DNA from 4 places in the Methylophilus sp. VKM B-3414 genome. Region 3 is predicted to be linked to each of the others. Evidence: predicted binding sites of a transcription regulator. Region 3 holds the regulator's gene; each other region holds the start of a gene.
The links. Region 3 encodes sigma-54, which starts transcription at its own class of promoters, with help from an activator protein. Its sites were predicted from a motif close to TGGCACNNTTCCTGCT; they were not measured.
Positions count from the first base shown of each region.

Region 1 (4,201 bases), on a different contig from region 3:
TCAGTCGCAAGCGTAAGGCGGACAGGCGGTTGAGTCATTCCCCCATTTTGACACAAGTAGTGATACCATGCGCTCAAAGATTCGTGGTCGTTTATTCATCGTGGTTTGGGGGAGCGGGTTATGCAGACAGGATGGTGGTGCGGATTGGGCCTGGTGCTGTTATGCTCGGAAATGCTGCTCGGCACCTTGTACTTGTTATGGCTAGGCATTGCCGCACTGGCAATGGCAGCGCTCACCCTGTTTTGGCCTGAGATGTCATTAGCCTTGCAAGCCCTGAATTATGCCGTGCTGGCGGCACTGGCCTTGGCCATCATGCGCAAGCTGGAGAAACGCAAGCCTGACTTGCGGGTTGGACAGGCGCAGGGCGAGGAGATCGGTCGTGAAGGCGTGGTGATTGAGGCTATTTCTCCCATGCAACCGGGCAAGATCCGGTTTGCACAAGGGGTATTGGGTAGCCGCGAATGGGTGGCATATGCCGATACGGCCATGGCTGTGCAACAAGCGGCAATCATTGTCGCCGTGGAAGGCAACAGCCTGCGTGTGGCGCCTGCCCACCACGGTTAATCGTTTTAATTATTGAGGGGAGTCGTCATGACCGAAGTCAGTGTCATTGTCATCGTACTGGTAGTGATCGCCATCGTGAAAGGGGTACGTATTGTGCCGCAGGGCGAAGAATGGGTGGTCGAGCGGCTCGGTAAATTTGCCGGCATTCTCAAGCCAGGCCTCAATGTGATCAACCCGGTATTCAGTAATGTCAGTTACAAGGTGACCACCAAAGACATCATTCTCGATGTCCCAGAGCAGGAGGTGATCACCCGTGATAACGCGGTGATTCTGGCCAATGCGGTGGCGTTTATCAAAGTGACTAATATCGAGCGTGCGGTCTACGGCATCGAAAACTTTCGCGAAGCCATGCGCAATATGGTGCAAACCAGTTTGCGTTCTATCATCGGCGGCATGGACCTGAATCATGCGCTGACCTCGCGTGACCGGATCAAGGCGGAGCTTAAAGAGGCGATTGCCGATGAGGCGCTGGACTGGGGTCTCACCGTGAAAAGTGTGGAGATTCAAGACATCAAACCCTCTGCCAATATGCAGGATGCGATGGAGCGACAGGCAGCGGCCGAGCGGGAGCGTGTGGCGGTGGTGACCGAAGCCGAAGGCGCCAAGCAGTCGTTGATCTTGAATGCCGAAGCCCGCCTGGAGGCCGCGCGTAAAGACGCAGAGGCGCAAATGGTGGGGGCCCAAGCCTCAGCGGCGGCGATTAAAATGATTGCGGAAGCGGTCAAGGAAAACAATACCTCCGCCACCTTTTTGCTGGGTGACCGCTATATTCAATCAATGCAAAAAATGGCCGACTCCAACAATAGCAAAATTGTGGTGCTGCCAGGCGATGTGGTGAGCGCGGTCAAAAATCTGGTAGGCGGCAGCAAGTAAGTCGATCAGGGTTAGCGTTTAATTGCCGCCACGCGCTGGGTTTTGGCGTGGCTGGCATATTTCCTGCATCACACTGCTTAAAATCATAATATTATTGAGGATCAGCAGTGGCTATACGCGTCGCTTTACATCACCGCACCCGCTATCAATTTGACCGCCTGGTCAATCTTTCGCCACACGAAGTCCGCCTCAAGCCCGCTGCCCACGCGCGCACGCCGATTTTGTCGTATTCGCTGACGGTTAATCCTGAGCAGCATTTTATCAACTGGCAGCAAGACCCCTACGGCAACTACATTGCCCGTTACGTATTCCCCGAAATGGTGCGTGAGCTCGACTTTACGGTCGATTTGGTGGCAGATATGACCGTCATCAATCCGTTTGATTTTTTTGTCGAGAAATATGCCGAGCATTACCCGTTTAACTATACCGAGCAGCAGGCGTTCGAGCTGACCGCCTATTTGCAGCCCGATCCGGTCGGGCCCTTGTTGCAGGCGTGGATGACGGAAATGCGGCAAGCCGTGATCAAACCCGAAGTCGGCATTGTCGACTTTCTGGTGGCCGTCAATCAGCGTTTGCAGGCTGAAATCGGCTATACCGTGCGCATGGAGCCGGGCATACAAACCCCGGAAGAGTCTCTGCAGAAGCGCACAGGGTCTTGCCGGGACTCCGCCTGGTTGCTGGTGCAAATCATGCGCCACCTGGGCTTGGCCGCGCGCTTTGTTTCCGGCTACCTGATTCAGCTCAAGGCCGACGTTGCGGCGCTGGATGGCCCCAGTGGCACCGACAAGGATTTTACCGATTTGCATGCCTGGACCGAGGTGTTTATCCCCGGCGCAGGATGGGTTGGCCTGGATCCTACCTCTGGACTGATGGCCGGAGAGGGGCATATTCCGTTGGCGTGTACGGCGATCCCTTCCTCGGCAGCGCCAGTGACTGGCTTTACCGATATCGCCGAGGTCACGTTCACGCATGAGATGACAGTAACGCGCATTCACGAAGACCCGCGCGTGACCAAGCCTTACAGCGAAGCGGACTGGCAGGCCATCCTCAAGCTGGGTGACAAGGTGGATGTTGAGCTCAAAAAACACGATGTGCGGCTGACGCAAGGCGGCGAACCGACTTTTGTGTCGATTGATGATATGGATGGCGCACAATGGAACACTCTGGCACTGGGAGATCACAAGCGGCAACTGGCCGGTGACCTGGCTTTGCGCCTGAAAGCGCACTTTGCCCCGGATGGCTTTTTGCATTATGGCCAGGGCAAGTGGTATCCCGGTGAGCCTTTGCCGCGCTGGGCCATCAATATTTACTGGCGCCCGGATGGCAAGCCAGTGTGGCGCGATGCCAGCCTGTTTTCAGCCGAAGGTCATAATGACGGCTATGGCGTAGCGCAGGCAGAAGCTTTTTCCCAGCATCTGGCCGACATGTTGGGCTTTCCCAAAGCTTGTGTGATTGCCGCTTATGAAGACGTGATGAGTCTCGCGCAACAAGAGCAGCAGTTACCGGTGAATCTCGATCCGCTCAAGCTGGATTTGCAGGATGCGACAGAGCGCAAACGGCTGGCAGATTTGCTCAACCAGGGCTTGGGGCAAGTGGTTGGCTATGTTATGCCGCTCAAGCCGGACGAGAGCCAGTCTGCCGGGGCATGGCTGACCAGCAAGTGGCCGTTGCGCCGTGAACATTTGTATCTGCTGGGTGGCGACTCGCCCATGGGCTTGCGCTTGCCCTTGTCGTCGCTGCCATGGCAGTTGCCTGCAGAGATGGAGCCAGAATTCCCCCTGGACCCGTTTGAGCCACAGGCAGCGTTGGCGACCGCCAAATCACCCACGGTGCGGATCAAGCACAAAACAGTGCAGCCGCTGGCCCGGGAAGTGGTCCATACCGCGTTATGCGTACAGGTGCGCAATGGCCGGCTGTATGTGTTTATGCCGCCAGTGAGTCGACTGGAAGACTATCTGGATTTGCTAAGTGCCATTGAGCAAACTGCGGCCGATTTGAAACTCAAGCTGTGGCTGGAGGGGTATACCCCGCCGCGTGACAGCAGACTCAAGTTGCTCAGTGTGACGCCGGACCCCGGCGTCATCGAAGTGAATATCCACCCGGCGAAAACCTGGAAAGAGCTAGTGACAAACATCAATGTCTTGTACGACGAGGCGCGTCTGTGTCGGCTCGGCACTGAGAAATTCATGCTGGATGGACGCCACACCGGCACCGGTGGCGGTAACCATGTCACGCTGGGTGGGGAAACGCCGGCGGATAGCCCCATGTTGCGGCGCCCGGATGTATTACGTAGTCTGATTACCTACTGGCAAAATCACCCCGCCTTGTCTTATCTGTTTTCAGGCACTTTTATTGGTCCGACCAGCCAGGCGCCGCGCGTGGATGAGGCCAGAGATGACAATTTGTATGAGTTGGCGATTGCTTTTCAGCAGATGGAACAAGCCTTACCCGCAGGCAAAGAAAGCGAGCAGCCGTGGCTGGTTGACCGGCTACTGCGCAATTTGCTGGTGGATTTAACCGGTAACACGCACCGCTCGGAGTTTTCCATCGACAAACTCTATTCGCCGGATGGCCCCACTGGCCGCCTCGGGCTGGTGGAATTCCGTGCTTTTGAAATGCCGCCGCATGCGCGCATGAGTTTGCTGCAAAGCCTGTTACTGCGTGCGCTGGTGGCCCGCTTCTGGAAAACGCCATATACCGGCAAACTGGTGCACTGGGGCACCGAACTGCATGACCGCTGGATGTTGCCGCACTTTGTGGCGCA
Region 1 covers NZ_JAVTLI010000003.1:318,302-322,502, forward strand. The annotation lists gene Q9292_RS03745 (FAD-binding domain-containing protein) at 1-38, opposite strand, end outside; gene Q9292_RS03750 (NfeD family protein) at 121-564, shown strand; gene Q9292_RS03755 (SPFH domain-containing protein) at 592-1,437, shown strand; gene Q9292_RS03760 (transglutaminase family protein) at 1,545-4,201, shown strand, end outside.
Region 1: Q9292_RS03760 (transglutaminase family protein) is a predicted target of sigma-54. The motif match lies at 1,490-1,505, and genes of this name have one in related genera.

Region 2 (4,201 bases), on a different contig from region 3:
GAAAGCTGGGCGCGAGGCCAAAGCGACTCTCCACCCAGCCCTTGAGCACCGCCCCCTGCGGGCTGTTGGCATCAAAGCCCCAGCCCTCCAGCAATTTGAGGTAGCTGGGTCTGAAACGGCGTGGGCCTTGTGCTGTGGCTGGCCGCTGCAAATCAAAGGCGATGGCCATATAGTGGGCAAACCTGTCGGCGGCTTCTTCGGCGTTGTGGCTGGCGTGCAGCAAACGAAACAGCCCGCCGTGGGTCTCGCGTGCTCCGGCAATATGCAGGGGCTGCGGGTGACGGTTAAACGCGACCGAGCCCAGCAATCCGGCCGGAAGACCGACCAGGTTGGTGCTGTACCAGTCTTGCGGGCTTTCTTCCGCCTGCATGCCAGCGAGATGCAGCCTTAAACCGGACGGTTTTCATTCGGGTTGCGTACTGGCCCCATCAATTGCAGGCCTTCTTCATAGGTGATTTCCGGATAGTTGGCGCTAAAACTCATGGCCTTGGCAATCACCGCATCCAGTTTGCCCGCAGTATCCAGTTTTTTCAGATCATTCTTTTCCAGGTGCAACAGTTCCAGCAACTCGTTATAAACCGTGGCCTCATCAATTGGCAGGATGTAAAAAGTGCTGCCGTTCATCTTGACCGTGTATTTTTTCAAGAGGTCGATATTGTTGCAAAACAGGATGTATTTTCCTTCAGGCAGCAGGGCATCTTTCAATGCTTCAACCAGCATTTCCAGATAGCCGAAAGACAGCAGATAGCCAGTAAAAAATGGCATGCCATTTTCGCCTTCCTGCGCGTAGGCCATGACTTGGTCACAGGTAATTTCAGGTGGACGCGCTTCATCAGCCACTTGCGGAGCAAATTTAATCGCCAGTTCGCCGCGAAACCCAAAGCGCCCTGGCACTTTGGTGGCATCTTTAAACACTGGGTTTTGCAAACGGTGCTCTGAATTGAGTTTGCCGAAAATGGTGCTTTCCATGGTGGTCATTACAATGTTCTCCTAAAGAAATGAAGCCAGGGGTTACGCTGGCTGGTTACGAATAAAGTCTGCGGTTTTTAAAAAAGCCTGATCCAACTGTGCCCTTAACGTGGCATCTGCCACCACCTCCAGCACGGCACGTCGCATGCATAACATCCAGGCATCCCTTTCTGCCTCGCCGATGCCAAACATGGCATGTCGCTGGCGCAAGCGCGGATGTCCGCGTGTGTTGCTATACACCTTGGGGCCACCCAGCCATTCGATCAGAAACTGCACCAGCACCACCTTGGTTTCAGACAGGTCTGCCGCATGCATGGCGCGGATCGCTGCAGCTTCTGGTGCCGTATTCATATGAAAATAAAAGCGCTCGACCAGATGGGTAATGGCAGCTTCTCCACCGATTTGTGCAAAGTGCGGATTGCCTTGAATTTGCGCGATTGGCTTGTGTCGGCTGGTATCCAAAGCCGGATTAATGGGGGGTAATGGCTGGTGCATCATGACCTCGCTGGGAACTGACAGATGGTCCTGATTCAGCAAGTGTTGTACCAACAGCTATGCCATTCAGTCTGCAGAAAGTAAATATCCAGTCTGGATGCGGCCTGGCGGCCAATTGGTTAAGGGAATAGCCCATTTGAAAGCTGCTGACCGCGAGCAGGAAGGTTTGTTTCATACCGCACGCTGTGCACCGCTTTTGTCGTGTTTGCGACAGAAGGTATTTAAGGAAGCTTCGTCTGCGTTTTTGTGAAAATATAAATATAAATCAAATACTTAACTTTTATTTTTTCTGTTGGCACGCTCCTTGCCATACACAGGCTACATGGCCGACACCCTCCATCGCCTGATAAGAAAAGTGATTAGGTTGCGATTCGGAATCGGAAGATGGCTGCGTAAAGCGACGAATTTTTCATTTAAACCTAAGGAGCTTCATTATGGCTGCATTACGTCAAATTGCATTTTATGGCAAAGGTGGCATCGGCAAGTCCACCACTTCTCAAAACACGCTGGCTGCGTTGGCCGAAATGGGTCAGAAAATCCTCATCGTCGGTTGCGACCCTAAAGCCGACTCTACTCGCCTGATTCTGCACGCAAAAGCACAGGACACCGTGTTATCTCTGGCTGCCGAAGCCGGTTCTGTCGAGGATCTGGAAATCGAAGATGTGATGAAAATCGGTTACCGCGACATCCGTTGCGTGGAATCCGGTGGTCCAGAACCTGGCGTGGGTTGCGCAGGTCGCGGTGTGATTACTTCGATCAACTTCCTCGAGGAAAACGGCGCCTATGACGGCGTGGATTATGTCTCCTACGACGTATTGGGTGACGTGGTGTGTGGTGGTTTCGCTATGCCGATTCGTGAAAACAAGGCACAGGAAATCTACATCGTCATGTCCGGCGAAATGATGGCGATGTATGCCGCCAACAACATTTCCAAAGGCATCCTGAAATACGCCAACTCCGGCGGCGTACGTTTGGGTGGACTGGTATGTAACGAGCGCCAGACTGACAAGGAACTGGAACTGGCTGAAGCACTGGCTGGCAAACTGGGTACCAAACTGATCCACTTTGTACCACGTGACAACGTGGTGCAGCACGCCGAGTTGCGTCGTATGACCGTGCTGGAATACGCCCCGGACTCCAAGCAGGCTGAGGAATATCGTCAACTGGCGCAGAAAGTTCACGCCAACGCCGGTAACGGTACCATCCCGACCCCGATCACCATGGATGAGCTGGAAGACCTGTTGATGGACTTCGGCATCATGAAGAAAGAGGATGAAACACTGATTGGTAAAGCGGCGACTGCAGCTTAATGAGTCTTTGGCAGGGGGCTTTGCCCCTTGCCAACCCCTCCAGAGACGGTTTCAAAAGTTGAGGAGGTTACTTCCGGGCAATTTCAACAATTTTTGAAAAGTTTCTTTTTATCACTGGTTTTTAGTCGAACATAGGAGACAACGATGAGTGCGACTGCTGAAACAAAAGTCAACGGCGCCGAGCTGATTCAGGAGGTGTTAAAAGCCTATCCTGAAAAGTCCGCCAAAAAACGTGCAAAACATTTGAATGTGTATGAAGAAGGCAAATCCGAGTGTGATGTGAAATCCAACATCAAATCGCTGCCAGGGGTAATGACCATCCGTGGTTGTGCCTACGCCGGTTCCAAAGGCGTGGTATGGGGCCCGATTAAAGACATGGTGCATATCTCGCACGGCCCGGTCGGTTGCGGCCAGTATTCCTGGGCGTCACGCCGTAACTACTACATCGGTACCACCGGTATCGACACCTTCGGCACCATGCAGTTTACCTCCGACTTCCAGGAAAAAGACATCGTGTTTGGCGGTGACAAAAAACTGGAAAAAATCATCGACGAGATTCAGGTACTGTTCCCGCTCAACAAGGGCATTACCGTGCAGTCCGAGTGTCCAATTGGTCTGATCGGCGACGACATCGAAGCCGTGTCCAAGAAAAAAGCCAAAGAGTACGAAGGCAAGGTGATTGTGCCTGTACGTTGCGAAGGCTTCCGTGGCGTGTCGCAATCGCTGGGTCACCACATTGCCAACGACGCCGTGCGCGACTTTGTGTTTGACAAAACCGACCCTGACAAAAACAAATTCGAGTCCAGCCCGTATGACGTGGCCATTATTGGTGACTACAACATCGGTGGCGATGCCTGGTCCAGCCGCATCCTGCTCGAAGAAATGGGCCTGCGCGTGATCGCCCAATGGTCCGGTGACGGCTCGATTGCCGAGCTGGAAAACACCCCCAAGGCCAAGCTCAATATCCTGCACTGCTACCGCTCGATGAACTACATCAGCCGCCACATGGAAGAGAAGTATGGGATCCCATGGGTAGAGTACAACTTCTTTGGCCCATCCAAAATCGAAGAATCCCTACGCAAGATTGCCAGCTTCTTTGATGACAGTATCAAGGAGAAAACAGAGCAGGTGATTGCCAAATACAAAGCGCTGACCGATGCCGTGATTGCCAAATACAAACCACGCCTGCAAGGCAAAAAAGTCATGCTGTTTGTCGGTGGCCTGCGTCCCCGTCACGTGATTGGTGCCTATGAGGATTTGGGCATGGAAGTGGTGGGTACCGGCTACGAGTTTGGCCACAACGATGACTATCAGCGTACCACTCACTATGTTAAGGACGGCACCCTGATCTATGACGATGTGACCGGCTACGAGTTTGAGAAGTTTGTGGAAGCCGTGCAACCAGATCTGGTCGGTTCCGGCATCAA
Region 2 covers NZ_JAVTLI010000001.1:116,835-121,035, forward strand. The annotation lists gene Q9292_RS00545 (NAD(+)--dinitrogen-reductase ADP-D-ribosyltransferase) at 1-370, opposite strand, end outside; gene Q9292_RS00550 (hypothetical protein) at 388-978, opposite strand; gene Q9292_RS00555 (group II truncated hemoglobin) at 1,012-1,518, opposite strand; gene nifH (nitrogenase iron protein) at 1,899-2,774, shown strand; gene nifD (nitrogenase molybdenum-iron protein alpha chain) at 2,919-4,201, shown strand, end outside.
Region 2: nifH (nitrogenase iron protein) is a predicted target of sigma-54. The motif match lies at 1,758-1,773, and genes of this name have one in related genera.

Region 3 (4,201 bases):
CTGGTTAGCAACCACTGCGGCCTCGTGTAACTCGTTATTGGCGGGCGTGTGCAAGGCCAGTAGACGCTGTTTAAGCGCGTCAGGGTAGGGCAGAAAATAGGTGGCCGTTTGTCTCAGTTGCTCGCCCCATTGCGAGGTGAGCACGGCATCCACCCCGTCCAGGCTGGTGCCAGACATCAGTCCAATAAACAAACGTGGCTGGGAGCGATCGGCAGAAACTTGCATGGGTGTCATTTTAACACTGCTCCAGCCGCGCTTACAGAAATGCATGGGATTACGTTAAAATAGCTGTTTTACTTATTTGAGACGGTGCCATCAGTGCGCATCGTTGTATTTGACGGATACCCGCATGACCGATACCAAACAACCCTCATCTGAAGTGCCAGCATTGAGCCCAGAAATTGCCAAGGCGTTGGCCATTATCAAGCGTGGCGCAGATGAGTTACTGATCGAGCAGGAGCTGGTCGAGAAACTGAAAACAGGCAAGCCGTTACGTGTGAAAGCTGGCTTTGACCCTACCGCGCCCGACTTGCACCTGGGTCATACCGTCCTCATTAATAAATTGCGCCAGTTGCAGGATCTGGGCCATCAGATTTTATTCCTGATCGGTGACTTTACCGGCATGATTGGTGACCCGACTGGCAAAAGCGCCACCCGTCCACCCTTAACCGTGGAGCAGGTCAAGGCCAACGCCGATACCTATGCTGCACAAGTCTTTAAAATACTGGATCCTACCAAAACCGAGATTGTTTTCAACTCCAACTGGTTAAGTGAACTCGGTGCGGCGGGGATGATCAAGCTGGCTGCCAGCCATACCGTGGCCCGCATGCTGGAGCGCGATGACTTCTCCAAACGCTTCAAGGGTAATCAACCGATTGCGATTCACGAGTTTCTGTACCCGTTACTGCAAGGATATGATTCGGTCGCCCTGCAAGCGGATCTTGAGCTCGGTGGTACCGACCAGAAGTTTAACCTGCTCATGGGGCGTGAATTGCAAAAGCAGGCCGGCCAGTCGCAGCAATGTGTGCTGATGATGCCGCTGCTGGAAGGGCTGGATGGCGTCAATAAAATGTCCAAATCACTCGGTAACTACATTGGCATTAGCGAGGCGCCAGAGACTATTTTTGCCAAGATCATGTCGATTTCAGATGAACTGATGTGGCGCTATATTGATTTGCTGTCTTTTGCGACGCTGGAAACCATTGCCGAATGGAAGGCGCAAGTCGCCAGTGGCGCAAACCCCCGCAATATCAAGGTCGGCTTTGCCCAAGAAATTGTGGCGCGTTTCCATGGTCAAGCCGCGGCTGAAAAAGCCTTGCAGGACTTCCAGACCCGTGCCAAAGGCGGCATCCCGGATGACGTGCCCGAAGTTGAAGTGACCATTGAAGGCGACAGCATCGGCATTAGCCAATTGTTAAAACAGGCGGGCCTGGTTGAAAGCACCAGTGAAGCCATGCGCGCAGTGCAGCAAGGCGGCGTCAAGCTCGACAGCGTCAAGGTGGATGATAAGAATCTGCCTTTGACTAAAGGTGTGACAGTGATCGCACAGGTGGGTAAACGTAAATTTGCCAAGATCACAATCAGGTGATCGGAGCTGAGAAACAAAAAAGGCCGCATCTGCGGCCTTTTTTGTTTAGAGCGTTTTGCGCAAGTTCGCGGGCGGAATATTAAGGGACTCGCGATATTTGGCTATGGTACGGCGGGCAACGACGATGCCTTGTTGTGCCAGTGTGTCGGTGATCTGGTTGTCCGACAAAGGCTTTTTCGGGTTTTCTTCGGCCACCATTTGCTTGATCAAGGCTCGGATGGCGGTGGCAGAGCAGGAGCCGCCTGCGTCTGTGGCTACCGAGCTGCCAAAGAAGTATTTGAGTTCATAGACGCCACGCGGTGTGAGCATATACTTATGCGTGGTGACACGTGAAACTGTGCTTTCATGCAAGTCGAGTTCTTCGGCGATTTCACGCAGTACCAGTGGGCGCATGGCTATTTCACCATGCTCAAAGAAGTTGCGTTGGCGGTCTACAATGGCTTGCGACACGCGCAAAATGGTCGAGAAACGCTGCTGGATATTCTTGATCATCCATTTGGCTTCCTGCATCTGGCTTTGCAGGTATTGGCCTGAACTCTCGCGGTTGCGCTTGAGGATGTCCGCATACATCTGGTTGATGCGCAGTTTGGGGATCACGCCATCATTTAAGGAGGCGACCCAAATGCCCTTGATTTTTTTAACCACCACATCGTGCTGGATAAAGTGATCGTGACTAAAGCTGGAAAACTCGCTGCCGGGTCTGGGGTTTTGCTGGCGGATCAGGTGCTGCGCCGCCTTGAGTACCGCTTCATCGCAACCAAGCACCTTGCGCAGTTTGACAAAGTCTTTGTTGGCAAGCAGCGCCAGGTGGTCTTTGGCAATGGCAATGGCGGTTTGCAAGTGTGGCGTTTCTTGCGGCAAACGCGTCAGTTGCAAGAGCAGGCACTCGCGTAAATCGCGCGCACCTACGCCTACAGGGTCCAGATTCTGGATCAGCTTGAGGGCGGTTTCCAGTTCCAGCAGCTCGACCTCAAGTTCGAGTGGCAAGTGCTCCACAATCTCCTGCAGATCTTGCTCCAGATAGCCATCATCAGTGATGCTATCCAGTAGCAGTTTGACCAGGCTCATGTCACGTTGCGATAAATGTGCCAGTTGTATCTGATCAATCAGATGCTCGCGCAAACTGATGCTGGTGGTTTCCTGTCTGGAAAAGTCACTGTCTTCGTCTTCCTGATGATTGCGTCCGGCTTCGTCCCAGTTGCTGGTGCTGCCAAACTCTTCATAATCATCTTCAAACTCTGGCGGCGTGAATTCCTCGTTTAAATTGGGCAGGTCGCTCTCGCTCCCGCCCAGCTCATCGTGCAAGTCTTCACGCAGACTTTCTGCCGGTGCGGTGATCTCTTGCTGCGTTGCCATGTCAAACGAGCTGGCATCTGTCGGCTCAGCTTCTACAGTGGGGGGAGGCGGTGTGTTATCTTCAAACTCGCCTTCTTCACCGTCTGACATTTCCAGTAACGGGTTTTCCTGCAGGATGGTTTCCAGTTCCTGGTTCAGTTCCAGCGTGGAAAGTTGCAGCAAACGGATCGATTGCTGCAGCTGCGGCGTCAGCGCCAGATTTTGCGAAATACGTAATTGCAGGTTCTGTTTCATGACGGATTACAGCCTAAAATTCTTGCCCAGATACACTTCACGCACACCTTCGTTCTGAATGATTTCATCGGGCGTGCCTGCTGCAAACACAGCGCCTTCATTGACAATATAAGCGCGGTCACAGATATCCAGCGTTTCGCGCACATTGTGGTCGGTGATTAAAATACCAATATTCTGACTGCTCAGGTAGCGGATGATTTTCTGGATTTCGATCACCGCAATCGGATCAATCCCGGCGAACGGTTCATCCAGCAAAATAAATTTAGGGTCAGTGGCCAGGCAGCGCGCAATTTCAACGCGTCGACGTTCGCCACCAGACAAGCTGACGGCCTGACTGTTGCGGATGTGCTGGATATGCAATTGATCCAGCAAGGATTCAAGCCTCGCCTCACGTTGCTCTTCCGTATAGGGACGGGTTTCAAGAATGGCGAGGATGTTGTCGGTTACGCTGAGCTTGCGGAAAATGGATGCTTCTTGGGGCAGATAAGCCAAGCCCATGCGCGCGCGCTCATGCATGGGCGCGCGGCTCACGTCGGCGCCATTCAGCGTAATGTTGCCTTCATCCAGCGCAACCAACCCTACAATCATGTAAAAGCTGGTGGTTTTGCCTGCCCCGTTGGGACCCAGCAAGCCGATCACTTCGCCACTGCGTAACTCAAGCGTCGTGTTTTTGACGACGGTACGGCCCTGATAGGTTTTTTTCAGGCGGTTAACCTGCAAATGGTTCTGATCTGCTGCCATGGTTTCCATCTTTAAGCTTACTCTTTGCCTTGCTCACCAGTGTTTTCGGCAGGGGCAGGTTCGACCTTGAGTTGCAAGGAGCGATTCATCCGTAATCCCTGTTGAGAGGTTGGCTTGTTGTCAATGACAGGCGGTGTGGTTTTATTTTTAGGCTGTATGGTGGCCTTGACGCGGCTGCCAGCCGTCCCGTTCGGGTTGGCTTTGGTGCCGCCAATCACCTCGGCATACTCGGCATTGGCGTCGTAGCTGATGTAGTCCCCGGTCACGATGTCTTCACCACGT
Region 3 covers NZ_JAVTLI010000006.1:86,827-91,027, forward strand. The annotation lists gene Q9292_RS06765 (anhydro-N-acetylmuramic acid kinase) at 1-225, opposite strand, end outside; gene tyrS (tyrosine--tRNA ligase) at 350-1,588, shown strand; gene Q9292_RS06775 (RNA polymerase factor sigma-54) at 1,634-3,178, opposite strand; gene lptB (LPS export ABC transporter ATP-binding protein) at 3,185-3,928, opposite strand; gene lptA (lipopolysaccharide transport periplasmic protein LptA) at 3,937-4,201, opposite strand, start outside.

Region 4 (4,201 bases), on a different contig from region 3:
CTCCGAAGAGGCCGCTTGGTCCTCAGGTGAAAAATTCGAGGGCGGCAACACTGGCCACCGTCCAGGCGTTAAAGGCGGCTACTTCCCAGTGCCTCCTGTCGATTCATTGCATGACATCCGCTCTGCCATGGTCATGACCTTAGAAGAACTGGGCGTGCCTGTTGAAGTGCACCACCACGAAGTGGCAACAGCCGGTCAATGTGAAATCGGTACTAAGTTTGCGACCTTGGTACAACGTGCTGACTGGACACAAATCCTGAAATACGTAGTGACTAATACTGCACACGCTTACGGTAAAACTGCTACATTTATGCCTAAACCGATGTTTGGTGACAACGGCTCCGGTATGCACGTACACCAGTCGGTATGGAAAGATGGCAAAAACCTGTTTGCAGGTAACGGCTATGCAGGCCTGAGCGACTTCGCTTTGTACTACATCGGCGGCATCATCAAGCACGCACGTGCTTTGAACGCGATTACCAACCCAGGCACCAACTCATACAAGCGCTTGGTTCCACACTACGAAGCACCAGTGAAATTGGCTTACTCAGCTAAAAACCGTTCTGCTGCGATTCGTATTCCATTTGTGCATTCAGACAAAGCACGCCGTGTTGAAGCGCGCTTCCCAGACCCGATTGCTAACCCATACTTGGCTTTCTCAGCCCTGTTGATGGCTGGTCTGGATGGCGTTCAGAACAAGATTCACCCAGGTGAACCAGCGACTAAAGACTTGTACCATCTGCCACCAGAAGAAGATGCATTGATCCCAACAGTATGTTCATCTCTGGAACAAGCATTGGAGTATCTGGATAAAGACCGCGAGTTCTTAACACGCGGCGGCGTTTTCTCAGACGACTGGATTGATGCATACATTGCATTGAAAATGGAAGAAGTCACTAAACTGCGCCAAACACCACACCCAGTGGAATTTGGTCTGTACTACTCCTGCTAATCACAAGAGCACGCACTAAAACAGGGCAGCCCAGGCTGCCCTGTTTTTTTATGTGCGCGCTGTTCCGTCAACGTTTTTAGGCGAGCAGACGTTGATACCCTCAACGATCTACTCTAAACTATTGCCATGAAAAGACTTTTTTACATTTGCACCTTCGCGCTCATGTGCAACCAAAGCTGGGCAGATATTTACAAATATACCGACAGTAACGGCGTCACCACCTATACCAATATCAAACCCGAAGGCAAAAGCAAGGCAGAGCTCATTATTAGTGGGCCCAGAACCGCAGAGCCTCCTCCCCCTGCCAGGGAGAAAAAAGCCAATGTAAAAACACCCTCTCCGGCCGATTTTCCCAAAGTCGATAATCAGACACAAAATCAACGCGACCAAAAGCGGCGAGAGCTATTAATGAACGAGCTTTCTCAAGAAAAACAAGCACTTGAGAATGCTCGCCTGTTATATGAAGAAGCCCAGAACACGCCAGAAGTCTACAGAGGCGCCAATGGCAAAACGTTTAGAAACGTCGCCAAGTATGAAGAAAAACTGCGAGTGATTGAGGCGGAAATTCAGGCACATGAGCGCAATATCGAGCTGTTAAATAAAGAACTCAACCTTTAAATGCACCATTTTGGGGGCTTGCTCAATCATTTTTACGCTTCTTGTAAGAATTGGCTTGGGTTTTGCTTTAAAACAGGGCGTGATTCACTCTTTTTAACAAGCTCAGGACATGGTACAGAAATCTCCCAACGGCTTTAGTGGTTTAGAGCATATTGCCACGGCAGTCATTTTGCTTAATAACCAACTAGAAGTTACTTACGCCAACTCCAGCGCCGAGATTCTGTTTGCATTTAGTGCCAACCAGATTCAAGGGGCGCATATCCATGACGTATTTGTGAATTGCGAAATTTTGCAAATGGCCGTGACCAACGCCATAGAAACACAGAGCCCATATCGTGAGCATGAGTTTGCACTGACCACCCAACGCGGCCATACAACGGCCGTGACCTGCACAGCCACCCCTATTTCAGCCGCGTTCAACCAAACGCCGGAAGACATGCTGATTCTGGAGTTTGTGCAAATGGATCAGCAATTGCGTATTGCGCGTGAAGAGCGCATGTTGATACAGCAGCAAGCCAACTCTGAATTACTCAGGAATCTGGCGCATGAGATCCGCAACCCGCTAGGCGGCTTGCGTGGTGCGGCACAATTGCTTGAATTTGAGTTGCCGCAACCCAGCCTAAAAGAATATACCCAGGTGATTATCAAAGAGGCTGACAGACTACATAGCCTCATGGACAGACTGCTGGCACCTCACCGCGTGCCAAAATATGAGCCCACCAACATTCATGAAGTGCTGGAGCGCGTACGCAGTCTGTTACTGGCAGAATCGCCTAACCATATCCGCGTGATCCGCGACTACGATACCAGCTTGCCGGAGCTCATTGGCGATCGCGAGAAACTGATACAAGCCGTGCTCAATATTGCGCGTAATGCGGCACAAGCGATGCAACAGCATCAGACCGAAGGCGCGAGCATTACTTTCCGCACGCGTGCTGAGCGCCAAATTACGCTAGCCAGAAAACGTTACCGTGTCGGGATTCATTTAGAGATTATTGATAACGGCCCAGGCATCCCTGCCGGCATCAAAGAACGCATTTTCTACCCGCTGGTATCTGGTCGCGAAGGCGGCACAGGCTTGGGCCTTGCGCTGGCGCAAACCTTTATCACCCAACACCATGGCATGATCGACTGTGATTCACAGCCGGGTAAAACCATCTTCCATATATTGCTACCTATTGAAAGTACGCAATTAAAATCATCAGTACAATAATTCACGAGAAACAGCTATGAAGCCAATCTGGATCCTAGACGACGACAAATCCATCCGCTGGGTGTTTGAAAAAGCACTTGCCCGCACGGACTTTGATTTCAAAACATTTTCATCCCCGGCAGAAGCACTCAACGCTTTAAATCGTGAACAACCCCAAGTCATTGTCAGTGACATCCGCATGCCGAATGGCTCGGGCCTGGACTTTTTATCCGAGGTAAAGCAGCGCTTTCCCGAGATTCCCGTCATTATCATGACCGCTTACTCAGACCTCGAAAGCGCTGTCGCCGCCTTTCAGGGTGGTGCGTTTGAGTATCTGGCCAAACCGTTTGATGTAGACCAAGCCATCGAAATTATCAAACGTGCCGTTGAAGAAAGCATGCGTCAATCTGTCGAGGCCGTAGAAGACACTGGCCCTTCGCCAGAAATTATCGGCCAGGCCCCCGCCATGCAAGAGGTTTTCCGTGCCATTGGCCGCCTGAGTCGCTCGCACTCCACCGTGCTCATTAACGGCGAATCCGGCAGCGGTAAAGAACTGGTCGCAAGCGCCCTGCATAGACACAGTCCACGGGCTGACAAACCATTTATCGCTATCAACACAGCCGCGATCCCAAAAGACTTATTAGAATCTGAATTGTTTGGTCATGAACGCGGAGCATTTACAGGAGCCGCCGCCGCCAGACGGGGCCGCTTTGAACAAGCAGATAACGGCACTTTGTTTCTTGATGAAATCGGCGACATGCCTGCTGACTTGCAAACCAGATTGTTGCGCGTCTTGTCCGACGGCCAGTTTTATCGCGTGGGTGGACATCAACCAATCAAAGTCAATGTACGCGTGATTGCCGCCACTCACCAGGACCTCGAAGAACGCGTCAAACAAGGTCTGTTCCGTGAAGACTTGTTTCACCGCCTGAACGTCATTCGTCTGCGCTTACCGCCCTTGCGTGAACGTAGAGAAGATATCCCCTTGCTGACCAAGCATTTTCTCGCCCACAGCGCACAGCAACTGGGGGTTGAGCCTAAGCAACTGTCGCAGGCAGCCATCAAATACCTGATGTCGGTCAACTGGAGCGGTAACGTTCGCCAGCTCGAAAACGTGTGCCACTGGCTCACCGTGATGGCCCCAGGTCAAAACGTGGACGTCAATGACTTACCCCCAGAGCTTAAAGAGGATACTGGCAAACATAGTAGCGGAGGCTCCTGGCAAGAAGCGCTAGCCCAAGAAGTCACCGACGCGCTCAACCGCGGGGAAACCAATATTCTAGACGCCAAAACCAAAGAGTTTGAGCGTATCCTGATCACCCGCGCCCTCGCCCATACCGATGGCCGCCGGATTGAAGCTGCCAATCAGCTAGGGATGGGAAGGAATACACTTACTCGCAAGATACAGGAGTTAGGGATTGATGATTAGCAAATTAAAT
Region 4 covers NZ_JAVTLI010000003.1:54,091-58,291, forward strand. The annotation lists gene glnA (type I glutamate--ammonia ligase) at 1-952, shown strand, start outside; gene Q9292_RS02530 (DUF4124 domain-containing protein) at 1,079-1,570, shown strand; gene glnL (nitrogen regulation protein NR(II)) at 1,680-2,783, shown strand; gene ntrC (nitrogen regulation protein NR(I)) at 2,800-4,191, shown strand; gene Q9292_RS02545 (DUF6445 family protein) at 4,196-4,201, opposite strand, start outside.
Region 4: glnL (nitrogen regulation protein NR(II)) is a predicted target of sigma-54. The motif match lies at 1,622-1,637, and genes of this name have one in related genera.